2 regions of the Actinoplanes missouriensis 431 genome follow, and region 1 is predicted to be linked to the other one. Evidence: riboswitches for the same ligand, from Rfam matches in the RefSeq annotation. Region 1 holds a riboswitch; the other holds the start of a gene.

The links. A riboswitch is a leader RNA that binds a small molecule or an ion and turns the genes downstream of it on or off. The one in region 1 is predicted to bind thiamine pyrophosphate.
Region 2: linked by a shared signal. The riboswitch ahead of AMIS_RS03250 (thiamine phosphate synthase) and the one ahead of AMIS_RS06040 (ECF transporter S component) in region 1 are both predicted to bind thiamine pyrophosphate.

Annotation. Positions count from the first base shown of each region.
Region 1 is NC_017093.1:1,277,329-1,286,861, forward strand. Features, by position in the region: gene AMIS_RS06005 (HAD family hydrolase) at 1-178, opposite strand, end outside; gene AMIS_RS06010 (MTH1187 family thiamine-binding protein) at 175-471, opposite strand; gene AMIS_RS06015 (5,10-methylenetetrahydrofolate reductase) at 703-1,626, opposite strand; gene AMIS_RS06020 (hypothetical protein) at 1,651-2,163, opposite strand; gene AMIS_RS06025 (PHP domain-containing protein) at 2,160-3,869, opposite strand; gene AMIS_RS06030 (energy-coupling factor transporter transmembrane component T family protein) at 3,965-4,768, opposite strand; gene AMIS_RS06035 (ABC transporter ATP-binding protein) at 4,765-6,195, opposite strand; gene AMIS_RS06040 (ECF transporter S component) at 6,199-6,786, opposite strand; TPP riboswitch at 6,827-6,930, opposite strand; gene AMIS_RS06045 (alpha/beta hydrolase) at 6,989-7,807, shown strand; gene AMIS_RS06050 (DUF6328 family protein) at 7,839-8,351, shown strand; gene AMIS_RS06055 (hypothetical protein) at 8,323-8,925, opposite strand; gene AMIS_RS06060 (Fur family transcriptional regulator) at 8,943-9,344, opposite strand; gene AMIS_RS06065 (ArsR/SmtB family transcription factor) at 9,341-9,533, opposite strand, start outside.
Region 2 is NC_017093.1:670,882-680,414, reverse strand. Features, by position in the region: gene thiC (phosphomethylpyrimidine synthase ThiC) at 1-42, opposite strand, end outside; gene thiD (bifunctional hydroxymethylpyrimidine kinase/phosphomethylpyrimidine kinase) at 116-883, opposite strand; gene AMIS_RS03270 (thiamine phosphate synthase) at 880-1,482, opposite strand; gene AMIS_RS03265 (thiazole synthase) at 1,476-2,219, opposite strand; gene thiS (sulfur carrier protein ThiS) at 2,221-2,421, opposite strand; gene thiO (glycine oxidase ThiO) at 2,421-3,428, opposite strand; gene AMIS_RS03250 (thiamine phosphate synthase) at 3,425-4,015, opposite strand; TPP riboswitch at 4,009-4,119, opposite strand; gene AMIS_RS03245 (ABC-F family ATP-binding cassette domain-containing protein) at 4,291-5,937, opposite strand; gene AMIS_RS03240 (class I SAM-dependent methyltransferase) at 5,967-6,572, opposite strand; gene AMIS_RS03235 (hypothetical protein) at 6,669-7,382, shown strand; gene truA (tRNA pseudouridine(38-40) synthase TruA) at 7,435-8,250, opposite strand; gene rplQ (50S ribosomal protein L17) at 8,352-8,933, opposite strand; gene AMIS_RS03220 (DNA-directed RNA polymerase subunit alpha) at 9,017-9,533, opposite strand, start outside.

The DNA of each region.
Region 1 (9,533 bases):
CCCCGTGCGTCGCGAACACCTCGGCGCAGATGTCCAGGTCGGTGCGCCCGCCGAAGACCGGCGTGTCCTGCCAGGCGACGCCCGTCACCTCGGTGAACGCGGCCTTCCAGGACCGCGCCGCGACCCCGCCACCGCGCAGCAGCGTGTAGTCGATGTCCCACATCACCAGCCGCTTCATCCCTGATTCAGCACCCGCTCGATGTGCTCCACCTTCGCGGTGAGCGCACCGGTGACGCCGGGCCGCACGTCGGCCTTGAGCGACAGGCTCACCCGTGGCGCGACGGCGGCGACGGCGTCCACGGCCTGCTTCACGACCGCCATCACCTCGTCCCACTCGCCCTCGACGGTGGTGAACATGGCATCGGTCCGATTGGGCAGTCCGGAGGCGCGGACGACGCGGACCGCCTCGGCGACGGCGTCCCCGACGGAGTCACCGGCCCCGATCGGCGTGACAGAGAAGGCAACCAGCATGGGGTCATCCTTCCAGGTCGGGCGCCTGAGTTGATCTATGCGTGGGACTGGCCTAGGCGTTGAGCAAGTTGTCCCTCGCTCTTTCGGGCCAGTCTGGAAGGAGTGCGAGCCCATGGAGGCTGTGGTGATGGAGAGCCCGATCGAAATCGACGCCAGGCGCTGATGGAGGCTGCCCGGATGCTCGACGACGCGATGGTGCCAGGCCTGGGCCAAACCGGCACGGGGCGAAAATCAGCGGCGGCGGTGGCGGAGCAGCTCGCTCACCTCGGCGGCCAGGTCGGTGGTGGCCTCGATCTCGGTCTTCCGGATGGAGACGTTCTCGATGTTGAAGCCGTAAGGGATGCCCAGGTGCTCGCAGAAGTCGATCAGATCCCGGGCGATCGCCACACATTGGCGGTACGACTCGGCCAGAGGGTCCTCGGCGTGCCGGAGGGAGTTCTGGAGCCAGCGGGGGACGTCCACGCCCAGCCAGCGGAGGAACTCCAGGGTCTTCGTCGAGCCGCAGAGCGACAGGGTGAAGATGATCGTGCGGGGCGTGACGCCGTCCGCGCGGCAGGCGTAGTAGTAGTCGGAGAGCAGGTTCTTCGTCTCGTTGACGTGGTAGACGACCTGGGAGATGAAGAAGCCGGCGCCGCGTTGCTGTTTCGCGAGCATGCGCAGGTGCTCGTCGGGGCGTTCGCCGATCACGACGGCGCCCAGGGGCAGCTCCGGGCGTACCTCGGACCGCAGCGCCTGTGCCTCCCGCAGGCTGGTGCGCACCGTCTTGCCGCCGGAGGAGGCGCCGACGAAGACGCTCAGGACCCGCTCGTCGACGCCGGACATCCACTCGCGCAGCTCGGACGGGGAGTACTTGCCGACGCAGCGGTAGATGACCACCGGCTTGTCCCAGCCGCTCAGATGGTCGGCGTAGTAGCGGGCCGGGTCGAGGGTCTCCAGGAAGGGGAAGGGCCGCTCGTCCGGGTTGCGGTCGGACTCGTCGTCGATGTCGTACAGGATCAGGCCGTCGAGGTCCAAGCCGTTGAGCCGGTCCAGGGTGACCTTGGCGATCTCGGTGACCCGCTCCCCGGCGGTGCTGCGCCGAGGCGGCGTGATGCTGAAGAGCAGCACGCCGCTGCGCGCTTCGGCCAGCTGTTGTGGCAGGTGGAGACGAGTCATGCCCCCACAGTAGGGAATTGTCGATCAGTGGTCGGCACAGCAGGGGGTCGGATCCCGCCTTTCGAACGGGATCAGCCGCCCGCCGGCCGCCGGGGTGGTGACCAGCACCAGTTCGCCGCCACGGAACTGGGGACGGACGAAATCGCCGGTCTCCACCACCGTGTCCGGTGCGGCCGGCCCGCTACCGAGGACCTCGACCCGGGAGATCGAACTGCGCTGCAGGATCTCGCTGACGGTCAGTTCCCCGGTCAGCCGTTCGACGCCGGGGAAGCACACGGCACGGCCGTATCGTCCCGCGGCGGCGATGTCGGCGGCCGCCTGCAACCCGTCCGCACTCTCGTAGGAGAGCGCGGTGAGCAGGCTGATCGCCACGTGCGGGAACGGCTCCGCCACCAGATGCGTGCAGGCCAGCACGGGTGCCGGGGTCAGCTCGGCGATCCAGTGGTCGGCCTCGGCGAGGGTGCGGTGACCCCGGCTGAGGCCGACGATCCGGGCGGCGCCGGCCGCCGGAGCGGCCGGCGCTACGGAGAACATCATCGCGGGAGGACCCAGATGGGGTTGGTGTAGAACCACAGGTCGCCCCACGGGTCGGCGGCGCCGGACACGTCCAGCTGGGGACCGTACGGGTCGACCGAGGCACCCATCAGACCCGGCTGGGTCCGGTTGCCGTCGGTACCCCGTACCCGGAGGTAGAAGGGCTTGTCGAGACGGCCCAGGGGGTAGGTCAGCGTGATCCTCCCGCTGGTCCTGGAGATCTCGAACGACTTGACCACCCTGGTGTTCGGGGTGGTGAAGGCGTCCCGGTCGGCGACCGGGCCGGTGACCGTGCCGACGATCACGTCGACACGCTTGAGCGCCGGGATGAAACCGGCCCAGTTCGGGATGTCCTGCAGGTCGATGTCGAGGGTCAGCTCGGTGGCGGTGCCCCGCCTGACCTGCAGCACGCCGCCGAGCGGGGTGCCGTGCGACAAGCGGCGGTCGCCGGATACGCGGACCCGCGCGTCCAGGCCCTTGACCAGCCGGCCGTGGTCGACCCAGACGCGACCGGCGCGCAGGCCGTCGACGACCGCCTTGTAGGAGAACGACGACGCGCCCACGTTGGTCCGGCCGTAGAAGCCCGGCCAGAAGTCGCCGGCCTGGGTGTTGACCGAGCCGTTGTAGACCGGGTCGTTGTACTTGCCGTTGGCGTTGAAGTCGCTGCCCGGCCCGCGCTCGGTCTGGTCCAGGTAGTTGACGTGGCTGTCCGAGTTGACGGTGATCCACCACGCTTTGCCCTCGGCGAGCAGGCTGTCCCAGAGGCCGCCGACCGTGGCGGTCATCCAGTCGAAGCCACCCCAGGTGCGGTAGCTCTCCAGCGGGTAGCCGGGGAACGAGGCGGCCGACGGGTTGTTGTCGTAGTAGCCGCGGGCGCCGCCCCGGCCGTTCGGGGCGGGGATGCCGGCGGCCTGGTGACCGGGCGCGCCCTCGAAGCCGACCGCGACTGTCGGGTCGGCGTCGCGCCAGCCGCGGATCTCGTGCGGCGAGTCGATGCCGCGGCGGGCCGGGTGGTTCGCGAAGAACAGCGCGCCGTCGATCTTGCGCTTCTTCACCTGCTCGCCGAGGAACTTGATGCCGGCGATCGCGAGGGCCTCGTTCTGGGCCGCGGTGTTCGTCGACGGGACGAACGTGCCGTCGTACGCGTTCTCGAACTGCTTGAGAACCTCGACCTCGTTCCTGCTGGGCGTGACGAACACGGTCGCGTGCTCGGCGGCCGGGATGTTCCACTCCAGACCCTGGAAGGTGAGCAGCCCCTTGAGCTCCTCGCGGGTCTTCACGATGTCCGGGTTGACCTTCTCCACACCGATCTTGGCGTGCGCGGCGCTGCCGTGGTCGGTGATGACCAGCCAGTCCAGGCCGTACGCCTGGCCCTTCTGCGCCTGGTCGAGCACCCGGTACTGGGCGTCCGAGCTGTACTGGGTGTGGATGTGGTGGTCACCGGCGAGCCACCGGAAACCGCCCTTGTCGCTGCCGCCGGCCCAGCTGCCGTGGGTGTGCGGGAGGCCGGCGGCCTCGGCGGCGCCCGGACGGGCGAGCACGGAGGCGGCGGCGCCGGCGCCGAGCAGGCCCGCGCCGAGCAGGAAGCGCCGGCGGGTCGCGTCGCCGGGGGAGAGCTCACTCTCCGGGACGCTGAGATCCAGGGCCTTCGGAAGATCGCCGGCGGAAGTGTGGACGTCGTCATGCGAGTGGTCGTGGCCGTGACCCATATCGGTGAACTCCTACGAAAGATCGTTGAGTGCACCTCACCCTGATCTGAACAGGACAACACCTGCTGTCGATACCGTGACGGCGAAGAGAACGGTCAGCCGACAACCGGCCGGAAGAAACCCAAGATCACCGAGAGGGTCAGGATCGTCGCGGAGGCCAGACCGGCGGCCACGACCAGCGCGGTGTCGGCACCGGTGAAATGCTGACGCCGGGCGTGGGTGCGGGGCACCCCGGAGTCGAAACCCCGCGCGTCCATCGCCACCGCGAGCCGCACCCCGCGCCGCAGCGCCCCGACCAGCAGCGCGAACGCGGTCGACGCGAAGAGCCGCAGCTTGGCGACCGGGTTGCGCCCGGCGTCGATGCCGCGAGCCCGGCGGGCCAGGCTGAGCGCCCGCCACTCCTCGGTGAGCAGCGGCAGCAGCCGGAAGGCGGCGAGTGCCCCGATCGCGAACCGGGCCGGCGCCTTCGCGTTCTGCACCAGCGCGTCGGCCAGGTCGGTGGGATCGGTGGTGGCGAACACGACGATGCCGGGCAGCGCCACCGCGAAGATGCGCAGGATCAGCCCGGCGGCGGTGACGAGCACCCCGGTGGTCACGTCGAACGGCCCCACCGAGAACAGCAGGTCGCCGCTGCGCTCGGCCGCGAAGAGGGTGATCGAAACCAGCACTCCGGCCGCGGCGAGCAGCAGGGGCGCGGCACGCCTCGCCAGTGTGCGGTAACGGACACCGAAGAACGGCAGCAGGATCAGTTCGAGGGTCAGGGCGACGGCCGGCGTGAACGCGTCCACGGTGGCGATCAGCGGTAGCGAGAAGAGCAGCGCGGCGCCCAGCTTGGCGACCGGGTTGCGGCGGGCCAGCGGCGCCGAGGGATCGGCGAGAGGTTCCAGGGCGAGGTTCACGGGCGGACCCGCCGCGGCAGTGGTTCCGGGTCCGGTTCGCCGAGCGGGACGGTGCGGTCCGCGAGGGTACGCACGAACACCTCGTCGTGGGTGACCGCAACGACCCCGTGCCCGGCGTCCCGCAGCTCCCCGAGCAGACCGACGAGCTCCTGCCAGGTCCGCCGGTCCTGGCCGAACGTCGGCTCGTCGAGAACCAGCAGCCGCGGGGCGGTGGCGAGTGCGGTCGCCACGCTCAGCCGCCGGGCCTCGCCGCCGGAGAGGGTGTACGGGTTCGCCTCGGCCAGTTTCTCCAGGCGCAGCCGCTGCAGCAGCTCGTCGACGATCTCCCGTACCTCGGCCGGTGACCTGCCGACCCGGCGGGGACCGAGGGCGAGCTCGTCGGCGACCCGGCCGGTGACGAACTGGTGCTCCGGGTTCTGGAAGACCGACCCGATCCGCTGGGTCAGCGTCGCGGCACGCCACCGGTGCGGCGGGCGCTTGTCGCCGAACGCCTCGATCCGGCCGGAGGTGGGCGCCAGCAGCCCGCCGAGCAGCAGGGCCAGGGTGGACTTGCCGGCACCGTTGGGACCCGTCACGGCCAGCACCTCGCCGGCCCTGGCAGCGATCGAGACCGGTCGGAGCCGGTTTCGCACGGAGGCCTGATCCGCCCGTACCAAATCGGACGTTGACTGTGACGTTGCCTTGAGCGGCGGGAAGCTGAAACCGGGCACCCAGACGCCGTCGGACGCCAGCTTGTCGCCGTAGGCGGCGAAGATCACCTCGGGCGCGCCGTCCGCGCGGACGCCGCCGCCCGGCTCCAGCACCACCACCCGATCCACCAGCGGCAGCGCCTCGGCCACCCGGTGCTCGACGACAATCATGGTCGTTTCCGGACTTGTGGCGGCGGTGAGCGACTCCCTGATCAGGGCCGCGCCGGGCGGGTCGAGATTGGCTGTCGGCTCGTCGAGCAGCAGCAGGCCGGGACGCAGCGCCAGCACGCCGGCGAGCGCGAGACGCTGCGCCTCACCGCCCGAGAGCGCCGCGGTCGAGCGGTTGATCGGGTACCGGAAACCGACACGATCGAGCACGTCGGAGACGCGGGGCCAGATCTCGGCGGCGGGCACCCCACGGTTCTCGCAGCCGAACGCCACGTCGTCGCCGCTGCGTGCCATCACCAGCTGGGTCTGCGGGTCCTGGAAGACGATGCCGACCTTGTCGCGTGCCTTCGCCGGATCGAGCCCATCAATCTCGATGGACCCCTCGGACTGACCGGAATCGGACGGCAGCAGACCGGCGAGCGCGGCGAGCAGGGTGCTCTTGCCGGCACCGGAGGGGCCGAGCAGCAGCACCCGCTCGCCGTGCCGCACGTGCAGGTCCAGGTCGCGGACCGCCCAGGCGCGGCGCCCGGCGTGCCGCCACCCGAACCCGTGAAGCTGAACCTCACTCATGACTTAGATGAGTGCCCGTTCGCGGCCCGCTCCGAACCGGTCGAGCACACCTGTCGGCGCGAGCGCCCGGACCAGGACCCAGCTGCCCAGGCCGGCGATGATCACGCTGCTCACCACGGTGAAGGCGGCGTAGGGGATGCGGTAGTCGCCGAGCGCGTACTCCGAGTTCCAGACGAAGAAGTCGTAGATCGCCGCGCTCAGACCGGTGAGCGCACCGGCGAGCAGGGCGGCCGGCAGCTTCCAGGAGCGGTAGCGCAGCGCCGCGAACGCCAGCTCGGCGCCGAGGCCCTGGCAGAGACCCTGGACGATGACCGCGCCGCCCCACTTGCTGCCGAGCAGCGCGGAGATGATCGCCGCGACGACCTCGGTGTAGAGGGACGCGCCGGGCTTACGGATGATCAGCCCGGCGAGGACGGCCGGCATCAGCCAGATGCCGTAGAGGATCGCCTGAGCCGGCGGGAAGAACGCGAACGCGCTCTCGGTGACGCTCCAGACCGTGTTCCAGGCCCAGAAGATCACGCCGAAGGTGACGGCGATGACCGAGGCGATCACGATGTCTATCGTGCGCCAGCGGTGGGTGTTGTCGTTCATAACGCCTCCCAGCGGGTACCGGGAGGAGACGCACGCCATTGATAAGAGATGACCGAGCTTCCTGCGCTGGCATTACCCAGATCAGGTACGAGGGTCTGCGGTCGCCCGCACTCTCAGCGCTTGTGCGCTCCCCTGTCGGATTACATTTGCTTTGATGACGCTAACACCTGGTCAATGGCCGGGATAGGGAGGTAGCAGTCACATGGAGATCAAGACCCGAGGCATGACGTTCGAGGTCTCCGAAAGCGGGCCCGCCGATGGGCAGCCTGTCCTTCTGCTGCACGGCTTCCCGCAGGACAACCGGGAATTCGAGCGGATCGTCCCCACGCTGAACGACGCCGGTCTGCGGACCTATGCGCTGAACCAGCGCGGCTGTTCCCCGGGCGCCCGGCCGCGCGACGTCGACGCGTACCGGCTCCGGGAGGCGGTCGCCGACGCGATCGCGGTGCTCGACGAGCTCGGCGTCGAGCGGGCGCACGTCGTCGGCCACGACTGGGGCGCCCAGATCGGCTGGCTTCTCGCCGCTCACCATCCGGACCGGGTGCGTACGCTCACCGCCGTCTCCGTGCCGCACCCGCGCGCCCTGATGCTGGCCCTGCGGGTCCGCCCGTCGCAGAAGGCCCGCCTCGCCTACTTCCAGGTGTTCCGCTCCCCGCGCGCGGAGGGCCTGCTCCTCGGGCGCGACGCCGCGGTGCTGCGCTGGATGCTGCGGCCCCTGGTCGCCGAGCGGGTGCAGCGGTACGTGGACGCCGCACGCGAACCGGGCCGGCTGACCGGCGGCCTGAACTGGTATCGCGCCTTCACCACCGACCAGATCGCCGGAACCGGTGTGATCACGGTCCCGACCACGTATGTCTGGAGTGATCGCGACGGGGTGGTCGGCCTGACCGCCGCGTTGCGCACCGCCGACTGGGTGTCGGCGGATTACCAGCTGGTGGCCATGCGCGGGGTCAGCCACTGGATCCCGGAGGAGGCGCCGCGTGAGCTGGCTGACGCGGTCCTGGGGCGCATCGGCGTTTGACCATGCGCGCGATCGGGAACGCTGCGCCGACATGGCGGCCTCGCATAACAAAGAGACTGAAAAACAGCGCTGGGACCGGAACTTCGCGGATCTCTTGCAGGAACTGCGCGTCGCGCAGACCGGTGTGCAGATCCTCTTCGCGTTCCTGCTGACCCTCCCGTTCAGCAATGGCTTTCCCAAGGCCACCGAATTCCAGAAGGACGTCTACATCGTCGCGCTGATCAGCGCGGCGTTCGCCACCGCGATGATCATCTCGCCGGTCGCGTTCCACCGCGCGCTGTTCCGGCAGGGACGCAAACCCGAGCTGGTCCGGTACGCCCACCGGATGGCCTCCGGCGGGCTCGGCTTCATGCTGGTCTCGATGGTCAGCAGCGTGCTGCTGATCACCGATTACGTGCTGGACTGGAAGTGGGCGGTCCCGCTCACCGTGATCACCGGCCTCTGGTTCCTCTCGCTCTGGGCGATCCTCCCCTTCGCGCACCGCAACTGGGGCGAGGACGAGGAGGACGCCGAGGCTACCGAGTCCGCAGACCGAGACTCCTGAGCTCCAGCTCGGCGAGGGCGTCCACCGCGTCCGCGTCGCCCGCCCGCCAGCTCTGCGCGATGTCCGGCCCGAGCCGCGACAACTCGCTCAGCGGCCGGCCGGCCAGGGCACGCAACGCCAGCAGATCGCGACCGGCCGGGTCGTCGCGCACGGCAGCGGCGACACCGGCCCGGCGCATCCACCGCAGACGCAGCGGAAGCCACAGAAAAAGAACAAGAGCCATGGGTACGGCCACCGCGATCGCCGGAATGATCAGAGCGAGCTGCCCGACCAGGTCCTGTTGCTGCTGACCGGCGTCGGCGATCGCCCGGGCGGCGTCCGCGGCGCCGCTGAACGGTTTCGTCAGCTCGTCACCGACCACCGGCACCCGTCCCACCTTGCCGCCCGCGTCGGCCAGGTTGTCGGCGATGCCGGCGCCGGCGCTCTCGAGTTTCTGGCCGGGCACCGCCAGTTTCTCCACAGTGTCGGAGATCCAGAGGGCGACCCGGATCCACAGATAGATCCAGAGGACGACGAGGATGTCGGTGAGGAGCTGGCGGATCGCGGTGGGCAGCCGGTCGGCGTAGGGCTTCACACGCGACAGCGTTCCACTCAGCCCTTTCCGGCGCACTCCTGGCACGTACCGAAAATCTCCAGGGTGTGCGAGACGTCGACGAAGCCGTGCTGGCCCGCGACCTTCTCCGCCCACGACTCGACCGCGGGACCGGCCACCTCGACGGTCCGCCCGCACGACCGGCACACCAGGTGGTGATGGTGTCCCTGGCTGCACCGGCGGTAGAGGTGCTCGCCGCCGGGCGGGCGCATCACGTCGATCTCGCCGGAGTCGGCGAGGTTCTGCAGCGTCCGGTACACCGTGGTCAGGCCGACCCGCTCACCCCGGTCACGCAGCATCGCGTGCAGGTCCTGAGCGCTGTGGAAACCCTCGGTCTCGGCGAGGACCGCGCTGACCGCGCTGCGCTGCTTGGTGTTACGGGGGGTCGTTTCCGGGTTCACTGTCGGCTCTCCCTGGCGTGGCTCACCGCGTCGGCGACGATGTGGGCGACGTGTTCGTCCACCAGGGAGTATGCGATCTCCCTGCCCTGACGGACACCCCGCACCACGCCCGCTCCGCGCAGGACCCGCAGGTGCTGGGAAACCAGGGGCTGCGGGGCGCCCAGTTTCTCCACGAGGTCGTGCACGCAG
Region 2 (9,533 bases), 610 kb from region 1:
GATGTCCGAACGGGGACCGTCCACATAGGTCTTACGTCTCACGGCAAACCTCCACGAAATTGGATAAAAACGGCATGACACGGCCGCGAAGGATCAGCGACAGTGCTGCCGGAACTCAGAGGGACCAGGCGAAGTGGTCCAGCGGCCCGGGTCCCGCCCCGAGCTGCCAGGAGGCGCCGCCGCGCAGACCGCGATACACGTAATCCTTCGCGGTCATCACCGCTTCCGGCACCGAGTCGCCCGCGGCCAGCCGCACCGCGATCGCCGACGAGAACGTGCAGCCAGACCCATGGTTGTTGCGGGTCTCCACCGGCGAGCCCCGCAGCACGGTGGTCTCTCCCGCGACGTGCAGGACGTCGACCGCAAGTTCACTTCCGGTCACGACCACCCCGCGTGGGCCGAGCTTCGCGAGCTCGGCGGCGGCTTCGGCCATCTCCTCGGCCGTTTCGATCACCCGGCCGAGGAGGGCGCCGGCTTCGTGCCGGTTCGGCGTCAGCACACTGGCGTACGGGAGGAGCACTCCCACCACAGCCGAATCGGAGAGCCGGCTTCCGGCGGTCGCCACCATCACCGGATCGATGACCAGATGGGGCAGGTCGCCGGCCCGTTCCGCGATCACTTTCGCCACCGCCGGATCGGACACCATCCCGACCTTCACGGCCGCCACCGGCAGATCTGAGAGCACCGCGTCGAGCTGCGCCGCGACGATGTCGGCGGGCACCGCGTGGATCGCCGTGACACCCAGCGTGTTCTGCGCGGTGATCGCGGTGAGCACCGACGTCCCGAACGCCCCGAGCGCCGCGAACGTCTTGAGATCCGCCTGGATCCCCGCACCCCCACCGGAGTCCGACCCGGCGATGGTGAGCACCACCCGCGGCGTCACCACGCTCCCGCCCCCGCACTCGCCGCGGCCCGCTGAGCGGCCGCGAACGCGCCCGCCAGCTCGCTCGCCACCCGCGCCGGATTGGCCGCCCGCATGATCGCCCCGAGCACCGCGATCCCCTCGGCACCGGCCCGGGCGCACTCCGCGGCCCGCGCCGCCGAGTCGACCCCGCCCAGCGCCAGCCACGGCACCCGCCCGGCCAGCGCCGCCGCCCCCGCCGCGCCGAGCGCCGGCCCGTAACCCGGCTTCGTCGCCGTCGGGTAGATCGGCGACAACGTCACGTAATCCACATCGGAGGGCGGCTCGGCGCCGTGCCACGAGCGGCCCACCAGCGGAACCCCGGACGGCAGCGGATCGGCGGCCGAGAGGTGCACGGCCGTGCCGCCCAGCGGATCCGGACCCGCGACGATCAGTCGCCCGGGCGGCAGGAGCGGCCTCAGCTGCGCCGCGAGGGCGGCTCTCTCCTCGTACCCGAGGTCGCGCTCGCGCAGAATGACCCAGTCGGCGCCGCCGCGGACCGCCGCCGCGACCACCTCCACCAGCGGCCCGGCGGCGGACCGCCGGTCGGTGAGCACGACGAGCCCGCCCGGCGTCACCATTCCGCGATCCCCTCGTCGGCCGTGGACGCGAGCGCGTGGAACCGGCGTGGGATTCGCCCGGCGGCGCGGGCGAGCCGTCCCGCCGCTACCGCGTGCCGCATCGCCGCCGCCATCGCCGCCGGATCGTCGGCCCGGGTGATCGCGCTGGCGACGAGCACCGCGTCGCAGCCGAGTTCCATCGCGAGCGCCGCGTCGGAGGCGGTGCCGATGCCGGCGTCCAGCACCACCGGCACGTCCACGTTCTGCCGGATCAGCTCGATGTGGTGCGGGTTGGAGATGCCGAGACCGGAACCGATCGGCGAGCCGGCGGGCATCACCGCGGCGCATCCGGCGTCGGCCAGACGGCGGGCCAGGATCGGGTCGTCGGTGGTGTACGGCAGGACCGTGAACCCGTCCGCGACGAGCGTCTCGGCGGCTCGGAGCAGTTCCACACCGTCCGGCAGCAGGGTCCGCTCGTCGCCGATCACCTCAAGCTTGATCAGGTCGGTCTCGAACGCTTCCCGGGCCATCTGCGCGGTCTTCACCGCGTCACCCGCCGTGTAGCAGCCCGCGGTGTTCGGCAGCACCCGCACACCGAGCCGGTCCAGCATCGGCAGCAGTCCCGGACCTGCCGCGTCGACCCGGCGCAGCGCCACCGTGACGAGCGTGGTCTCGGACGCCGCGATCGCCTCTTCCAGGATCGCGAGGCTCTGCGCGCCGCCGGTACCGAGGATGAGTCCGTTCTCGGGGAGGAACATCTCAACCCCCCTGAGCAGCGGTGAGCACCTCGACCCGGTCACCGTCGGCCAGGTCCACCTCATTCCACGCCGAGCGCGGCACCACGGTTCCGTTGACGGCGACCGCCACCCCACGCTGGGCGGCGATGATCTCGGCAACGAGGGTCGCGACGGTGCAACTCTCGGTCCTGCTCCGGTCCTGGCCGTTGATCGTCAGGCGCATCAGAACCTCCCGGGGGTGAAGGCGTCCAGCAGTGGGTCCGCGGCTCCGGTGAGCACCAGGTCCGCGATGAGCCGCGCGGTGATCGGGGCGAGCAGCACCCCGTTGCGGTGGTGACCGGCGGCCACCACGGTCCGGTCGTCGAGCCGGCCGAGGATCGGCGCGTTGTCCGGCGTGCCGGGCCGGTGCCCGACGGTGAGTTCGATGATCTCGTGCTCGGAGAGGCCGGGGACCAGGTCGAGCGCGGCGCGCAGCAGGTCGTGCACCCCGCCCGCGGTGACCGCCCGGTCGGAGCGCTCCTCCTGGGTGGCGCCGACCACCACTTCACCGTCGGCGCGCGGCACCAGGTAGACGTGCCGACCGTCGGCGGCGCCGTCGATCACGTGCCGGAGCAGGCCGGGTTCGCCGCGCAGGCGCAGGACCTGGCCTTTCACCGGGCGGATGGGAAGTCCGGTCAGCGCGGCCGTGCCCAGGCCGGCCGCCACCACAACGGTATCGGCAGAAATTTCGGAGATGTCGGTTACATGCTTGAGGGCCACGCGACCGTCCAATGCGAAGCGCAGCGCCGCCACCACCTTGCGCGGGTCGACCTGCCGCTCCGTCGGCGAGTAGGCCCCGGCCCGGATCCGCGGCGACAGCGACGGCTCCCGGTCACGCACCTGCGAGCCGGTCAGCGTGGTGAGTTTCTGGTGCTGCCACTCCCGCTTCGCCTCCGCCAGATCGTCGGCGGTCAGTGCCACGCTCAACGTGCCGGCCTCGTCATATCCGACGTCTCCCAGTGACGACGCATACGAGGGCCAGAGCGCGTTGGACGCCTCCAGCAGCGGCTCCAGGAACGGAAACTCGAACGCCGACTCCCCACCCGGAGCGAGCATCCCGGCCGCCACGTGCCAGGCGCCCCCGGTTCCCTCCGGCGCCGGGTCGTAGACCGTGACGTCCGCTCCCCGGAGCAGCAACTCCCGGCCGACGGCAAGCCCGATGATCCCGCCGCCGACGATCGCGACCCTCATCGCAGGGCCTCCAGGAACTCGGCGACCGCCCGCTTCGGATCGGTCACGAACGCGCCGATCGCGGCGACCCCGTGCGACGGCAGGACCGGCACCCGGTCGGCAGTGATCCCACCGATCGCCAGCACCGGCGTGCCCGGCACCGCGTCGACGACGGCGGCGACACCGGCCGGGCCGATCGGTGGTGGCAGGCCGTCCTTCGTGGACGTCGCGAACGCCGGCCCGGTGCCCAGATAGGAGGCGCCGGCGGCGACGGCGGCCCGGGCGTCCGTCGGGTTCCGGCAGGTCGCGCCGATCACCGCGTCCGGGCCGAGGATCCGCCGGGCGGCGTCCACCGGCAGGTCGTCGGCGCCGACGTGCACACCGTCCGCGCCGGCCGCCAGCGCCACCGCTACCCGGTCGTTGACCAGGCACATCGTGCCCGCCGGGCGGAGGATCTCGAGGGCCGCGACGGTCAGCGCGTACGCCTGGGCGTCGCTCGTCTTGACCCGGATCTGAACGGCGACGTCGGGCTGGCCGGCGACGCCGCGGACGACGTCGAGCGAGTCGGTGATGACGTGGAGCCGGGGAAACGACAACGAACCGTGCATGAAGCACTCCTCCCTGCGCCGGCATGACCCGGATCAGGTTCGACGGTCGGGGGCCGCGTCAGCCCCCCTCTCAGCCCGGTGCCCGGACTCCCGTGGGGTTTTTCTTTGTTGTGACCGGACCATAACACGACTCGTCACGGATGACTCCAGCGATTGCCGCCGGTGAGTTAGGACTCGGTTTTCCGACGGCCGCGGGGTTTGCGGATGGCGGAAAACCGCGCCCTAACTCACCGGTTACAAGGCAATCGCCGCGGAGCGAAGCGAAGCCAGCTAGCTCAGCGGACGTCCCAAACCGGTTCGGGAACCTCGACGACCTCGCCATCGCCTCTGAACAGCACGAAACGATCAAAGGAGCGGGTGAACCAGCGGTCGTGGGTGACAGCCATCACCGTACCGTCGAAGGCTTTCAAGCCCTCCTCCAGCGCCTCCGCCGACGCCAGGTCCAGGTTGTCCGTCGGCTCGTCGAGCAGCAGCAACGTGGCACCGGACAACTCCAGCAGCAGCACCAGGAACCGGGCCTGCTGACCGCCGGAGAGCGTGCCGAACCGCTGGTCGCCCTGTGCCGCCAGCTCGTACCGGTTGAGCGCCTTCATCGCCCCGGCCCGGTCGACTCCGGACCGGTGCTCGTCGCCCCGCCAGAGGATCTCGACGAGCGTCTTCTCCATCAGCTCCGGCCGGTCGTGGGTCTGCGAGAAGTGCCCCGGACGCACCCGCGCGCCGAGCCGGGCCACGCCGCCGTGCATCACATGCGTCAGCGGCGCGCCGTCGACCGGCTTGTGCTCCAGATCGGGCTCGGAGCCGCCGGCCGCGAGCAGCCGCAGGAAGTGGGACTTGCCGGTGCCGTTCGCGCCGAGGACGGCGACCCGGTCCCCGTACCAGATCTCCAGGTCGAACGGGAACGTCAGGTTCTCCAGCTCGAGCTGCTCGCAGATCACCGAGCGCTTGCCGGTGCGCCCGCCGCGCAGGTTCATCCGCAGGGACTGCTCCTTCGGCGGCAGCGGCGGCGGGCCGGCCTCCTCGAACTTGCGCAGCCGGGTCTGCGCGGCCTGGTAACGCGAGGCGAGACCGTCGTTGTAGGCCGCCTTGTTCTTCAGCGTGAAGACCAGCTCGCGGAGTTTCTCGTGCTCCTCGTCCCAGCGGCGGCGCAGCTCCTCCATCCGCTCGTGCCGGTTCGACCGGGCCTCGTGCCAAGAGGCGAAGCCGCCCGGATGGGTCCACGCGCCGCCGCCCTCCACGGCCACCACCCGGTTCGCGGTCTGCGCCAGCAGCTCCCGGTCGTGCGAGACGTAGAGGATCGATTTCGACGACTCCCGCATCCGCTGTTCCAGCCAGCGTTTCGCGGGGACGTCGAGGAAGTTGTCCGGCTCGTCGAGCAGCAGCACCTCGTCGCTCCCGCGGAGCAGCAGGTCCAGCGCAAACCGTTTCTGCTCGCCGCCGGAGAGGGTCCGCACGATCCGGTCCTTGGTCTCCTCCCACGACTTGCCCAGGATCGAGACAGCGACCGTGTCGAAGAGGACCTCTGCCTCGTAACCACCGGCCTCACCCCAGTGGGCGAGCGCGTTCGCGTACCCGATCTGACTCTTCTCGGTCTCGTCGAGGGCCGCGGCCGCGGCGCGCAGTCGCTCACCTGCCGTGCCGAGCGCGGGCGCGACAAGCGACAAAGCAAGATCTTCCAGGGTACGGTCGTCGCCGATCATGCCGATGAACTGGCGCATCACGCCGAGCCCTCCGGACCGCGCGATCGTGCCGCTCTGGGTCGGGATGTCTCCCGCGACCATGCGCATCAGCGTCGTCTTGCCGGCCCCGTTCGGCCCAACCAGCGCCACCTTCGCGCCCTCGCCGACCCGGAACGACACGTCGGCGAAGAGCTCCCGCCCGTCCGGGAGCACGAAACCGGCGCCGGCGACATCCACGTAACCCATGCCCGGCATCCTCCCCGGTGACCGCTCGGTCAGTCAGCCGATTTTCGGGTGACCTTCAGGACTCGGAACCCCCGCTGGCTGGCCACACGCTCGACCTGCCAGCCGAGGCCGGTCAGCCAGGTGTGCAGCGAATCACCACCGAGGTTCCGGTTGATCACCAGCCAGGCAACACCGTCCGGTGCCAGCCGCGGCAGCCAGCGTTCCATCAGCCCGTGCAGCTCCGCCTTGCCGACGTGGGTGGGCGGGTTGCTCCAGATCTGCTGGAACTCCACGTCCGCGGGCACGTCGTCGGGCGCTGCCACCCGTACCCTCAAATTCTTGGTGTTCTCGGCGGTCAACTCCCGGGCGCGGGAGTTCACGTCCACGGCCCACACGGTCGCCGCCGGCGCCTCGGTCGCCAGCACCCGGGCGATCGGGCCATAACCGCAGCCCAGGTCGAGAAACGTCCCCTCGGCCGAGGCGTCCGGCAGCCCGGCCTTGCGGAGCAGCACGGCGGTGCCCGGGTCCAGCCGCCCGGCCGAGAACACCCCGGACGCGACGGCGAGCCGGTGGTTCTTGCCGGCGACGCTGAACTCGATCTCGCTGCGCCGCAGCGGCGCATCCGGGTCGGCGGAGAAGTAATGGTCGGCACTCACCCGGCAAGTCTCCCGCCGCCGAACGAGCGGCGGGACATCGGGGTACCGGACAAACTGTGCGTTCATAGATCAGCGTCCCCGCCTAGCTTGGGCCTCATGCGGTACGCCATCCCGACGCGCCCCGCCCACCATGCCGCGCACGCTCTGGTCCTGAGGCCGTTCCCGATCACCACCGGCCAGCATCGCTCCCGGGCACACAGCCGCCGGCATCTGCGGCGGGAACCCCTCCGAACGGCCCACCTGCTCACCCGCGGCCTGGCCGCCCTGATCGTGCTCGGCATCTGCGTGATGGTCGGCGTGCTGATCGTCGCCGACGAACGCCACCCACCGGCCTCCGGATCGTCCGGACCGCTCACCGCGAGCGACGTCTTCCCCGAGCAGGCGTCCCTCTTCCGGGCGAGCCAGGCGCGGGCCGAGGCCGATTGCCCGGTCGCCGTCACCGGCGCCTTGCGGTCGGTGCTCCAGGGGTACGGGTGTTCGCAGTCGATCCGGGCAGTCCTCACCGTCCCGTATGCCGACTATCGGGTGACGGCCGGTGTGCTGACCCTGCCGGACACGCCGAGCGCGGCAGCCGTCAGCGAGGTGGTGCGCGACCTGGTCGAAACCGGCGACGGCAGTTTCGCCACGCTGACCGGCGCCGACACCCCGCCGGGCACCCCCGTCGCCTGGCGCACGCACGACCGCTACCTGATCTACTGCGTGATCGTCAGTTCCACGGGTGAGCTGGTCCCCGGCACCGATCCGGCGGTGACCCGGGTAACCACCGACCTGCTCGACATCCACCTGAGCACAGCCCTGCCAACCACCTGAGCCCGCGTGTGGATTCCAGGCGCTCGGCTGACGTTCGCCCTGTGTGTGGAGCTCAGCCTCGGAGGCGGCGGGTGGCCTCGGCCCGCGCGGCGTACTCCGCCTCGTCCGGGTAACCGACCGCCACCAGGGTCAACCCGTGCGCGGCCGCCACCGTCACCTCGCTGGAGCGTTCCCGGAGCGTGAGCAGCCGCCCCGGCCACTCCGGCTCCCGGCGGCCGTCGCCGACGAAGAGCATCGCCCCCACCAGGCTGCGGACCATCGCCTGGCAGAACGCATCCGCCTGCACGGTCGCCACCAGGACCCCGTCCGGGTCCCGGCGCCAGTCCAGCCGGTTGATCGCCCGGATCGTGGTGGCATGCTCCTTGCGTTTGCAGAACGCCGCGAAGTCGTGCTCGCCGAGCAGCCCGGCCGCGGCGGCGTTGAGCCGGTCCAGGTCGAGCGGTCGCAGCCAGCCGAGCGTGTCGTGCCGGCGCAGCGGCTCCGGACCCCACTGCTCGTCGCAGACGCGGTACTCGTACCGCCGGAACGTCGCCGAGAAGCGCGCGTCGAAGGTGTCCGGGACCGGCCGGAGCGCGCGGACCCGGGCGTCCGGCGGCATCAGGGCGGCGAGCCGGCGCAGCAGCGATCCGGAGAGCCGTTCCCAGTCCTCGATCGGCAGGTCGATGTGGCAGACCTGTCCGGTGGCGTGCACCCCCGCATCGGTACGCCCGGCAACCGTCAACCCGAGCGGCGTCTCCGGTCCGACGAGCCGGCCCAGCGCCTCGGTGAGCACGCCGGCGACCGTCCGGCGGGTCGGCTGGGCGGCCCAGCCCGAGAAGCCGGCGCCGTCGTACGACACGTCCAGCCGAAGGCGGATGGATTCCGACATTACGGGCGTGCTCCTCGCGTACAGGTGAAGTGTTTTGATTTCCGCCAAGCGAAAAGCCCGGCACCCCGAACGGGTACCGGGCTTTCCGAAAAACCTGAGTATCAGGCCTTGGTGGTGTCGTCGCCCTCGGCCTGGTCGCCGGGGCCCTCGGCACCCTTGTCACCGGACGCGTTCACGGGCGCCTCGGCGTCCTGGTCAGCGTCGGTGTCCGCGGCCGGCGCGCTCTTCGGCGCGTCGTCCTCGGGCGCGAGCGCCTCGACCTTGGCCTGCTGCGCGGCCGCCTTGCGGTCAGCCTTCGACGGCGCGGCGGTGGTGGCCGCGACCTGCAGCTCCTCGACCAGCTCGATGACGGCCATCGGAGCGGCGTCGCCCTTGCGGGGGCCGGTCTTGGTGATCCGGGTGTAGCCGCCGGGGCGGTTCGTGTACCGCGGAGCGATCTGCTCGAACAGGGCGTACACGACGTCCTTGTCCTTCACGACGGTCAGAACCCGGCGACGGGCGTGCAGGTCGCCGCGCTTGGCCTTCGTGATGAGCTGCTCGGCCAGCGGACGCAGCCGCCGGGCCTTCGTCTCGGTGGTCTTGATCTTCCCGTGCCGGAAGAGCTCAGTGGCCAGGTTCGCCAGGATGAGCTTCTCGTGTGCCGGGCTGCCGCCGAGGCGGGCACCCTTGGTGGGCGTGGGCATTTCTTCGATGCTCCTCGTGAATATGTCGAGCAGTGCGGCGGAGCCGCCTCGGGCAGCAGGGTTATGGCGCGCGGCAGCCGGACTTACAGCTGCTCGGTCTCGCGGTAGTCGTCGGTGTCGTAGTCCACGTCGCCGAACGAGTCCACGACGTGCGCCGGGTCGAAGGAAGGCGCGCTGTCCTTCAGCCCCAGGCCCATTCCGGCGAGCTTCATCTTGACCTCGTCGATCGACTTCTGGCCGAAGTTCCGGATGTCCAGAAGGTCAGCCTCCGTACGCCCTATCAACTCGCCCACGCTGTTGATGCCCTCGCGCTTGAGGCAGTTGTACGACCGGACGGTGAGGTCCAGCTCCTCGATCGGCAGGGCCAGATCGGCGGCCAGCTGAGCGTCCTGCGGCGACGGGCCGATGTCGATGCCCTCGGCGGTCTCGTCCAGCTCCCGGCACAGGCCGAACAGCTCGACGAGGGTCGAGCCGGCCGAGGCCAGCGCGGTCCGCGGCGAGATCGACGCCTTCGACTCGACGTCGATGATCAGGCGGTCGAAGTCGGTGCGCTGCTCGACACGGGTCGCCTCGACGCGGTAGGTCACCTTGAGGACCGGC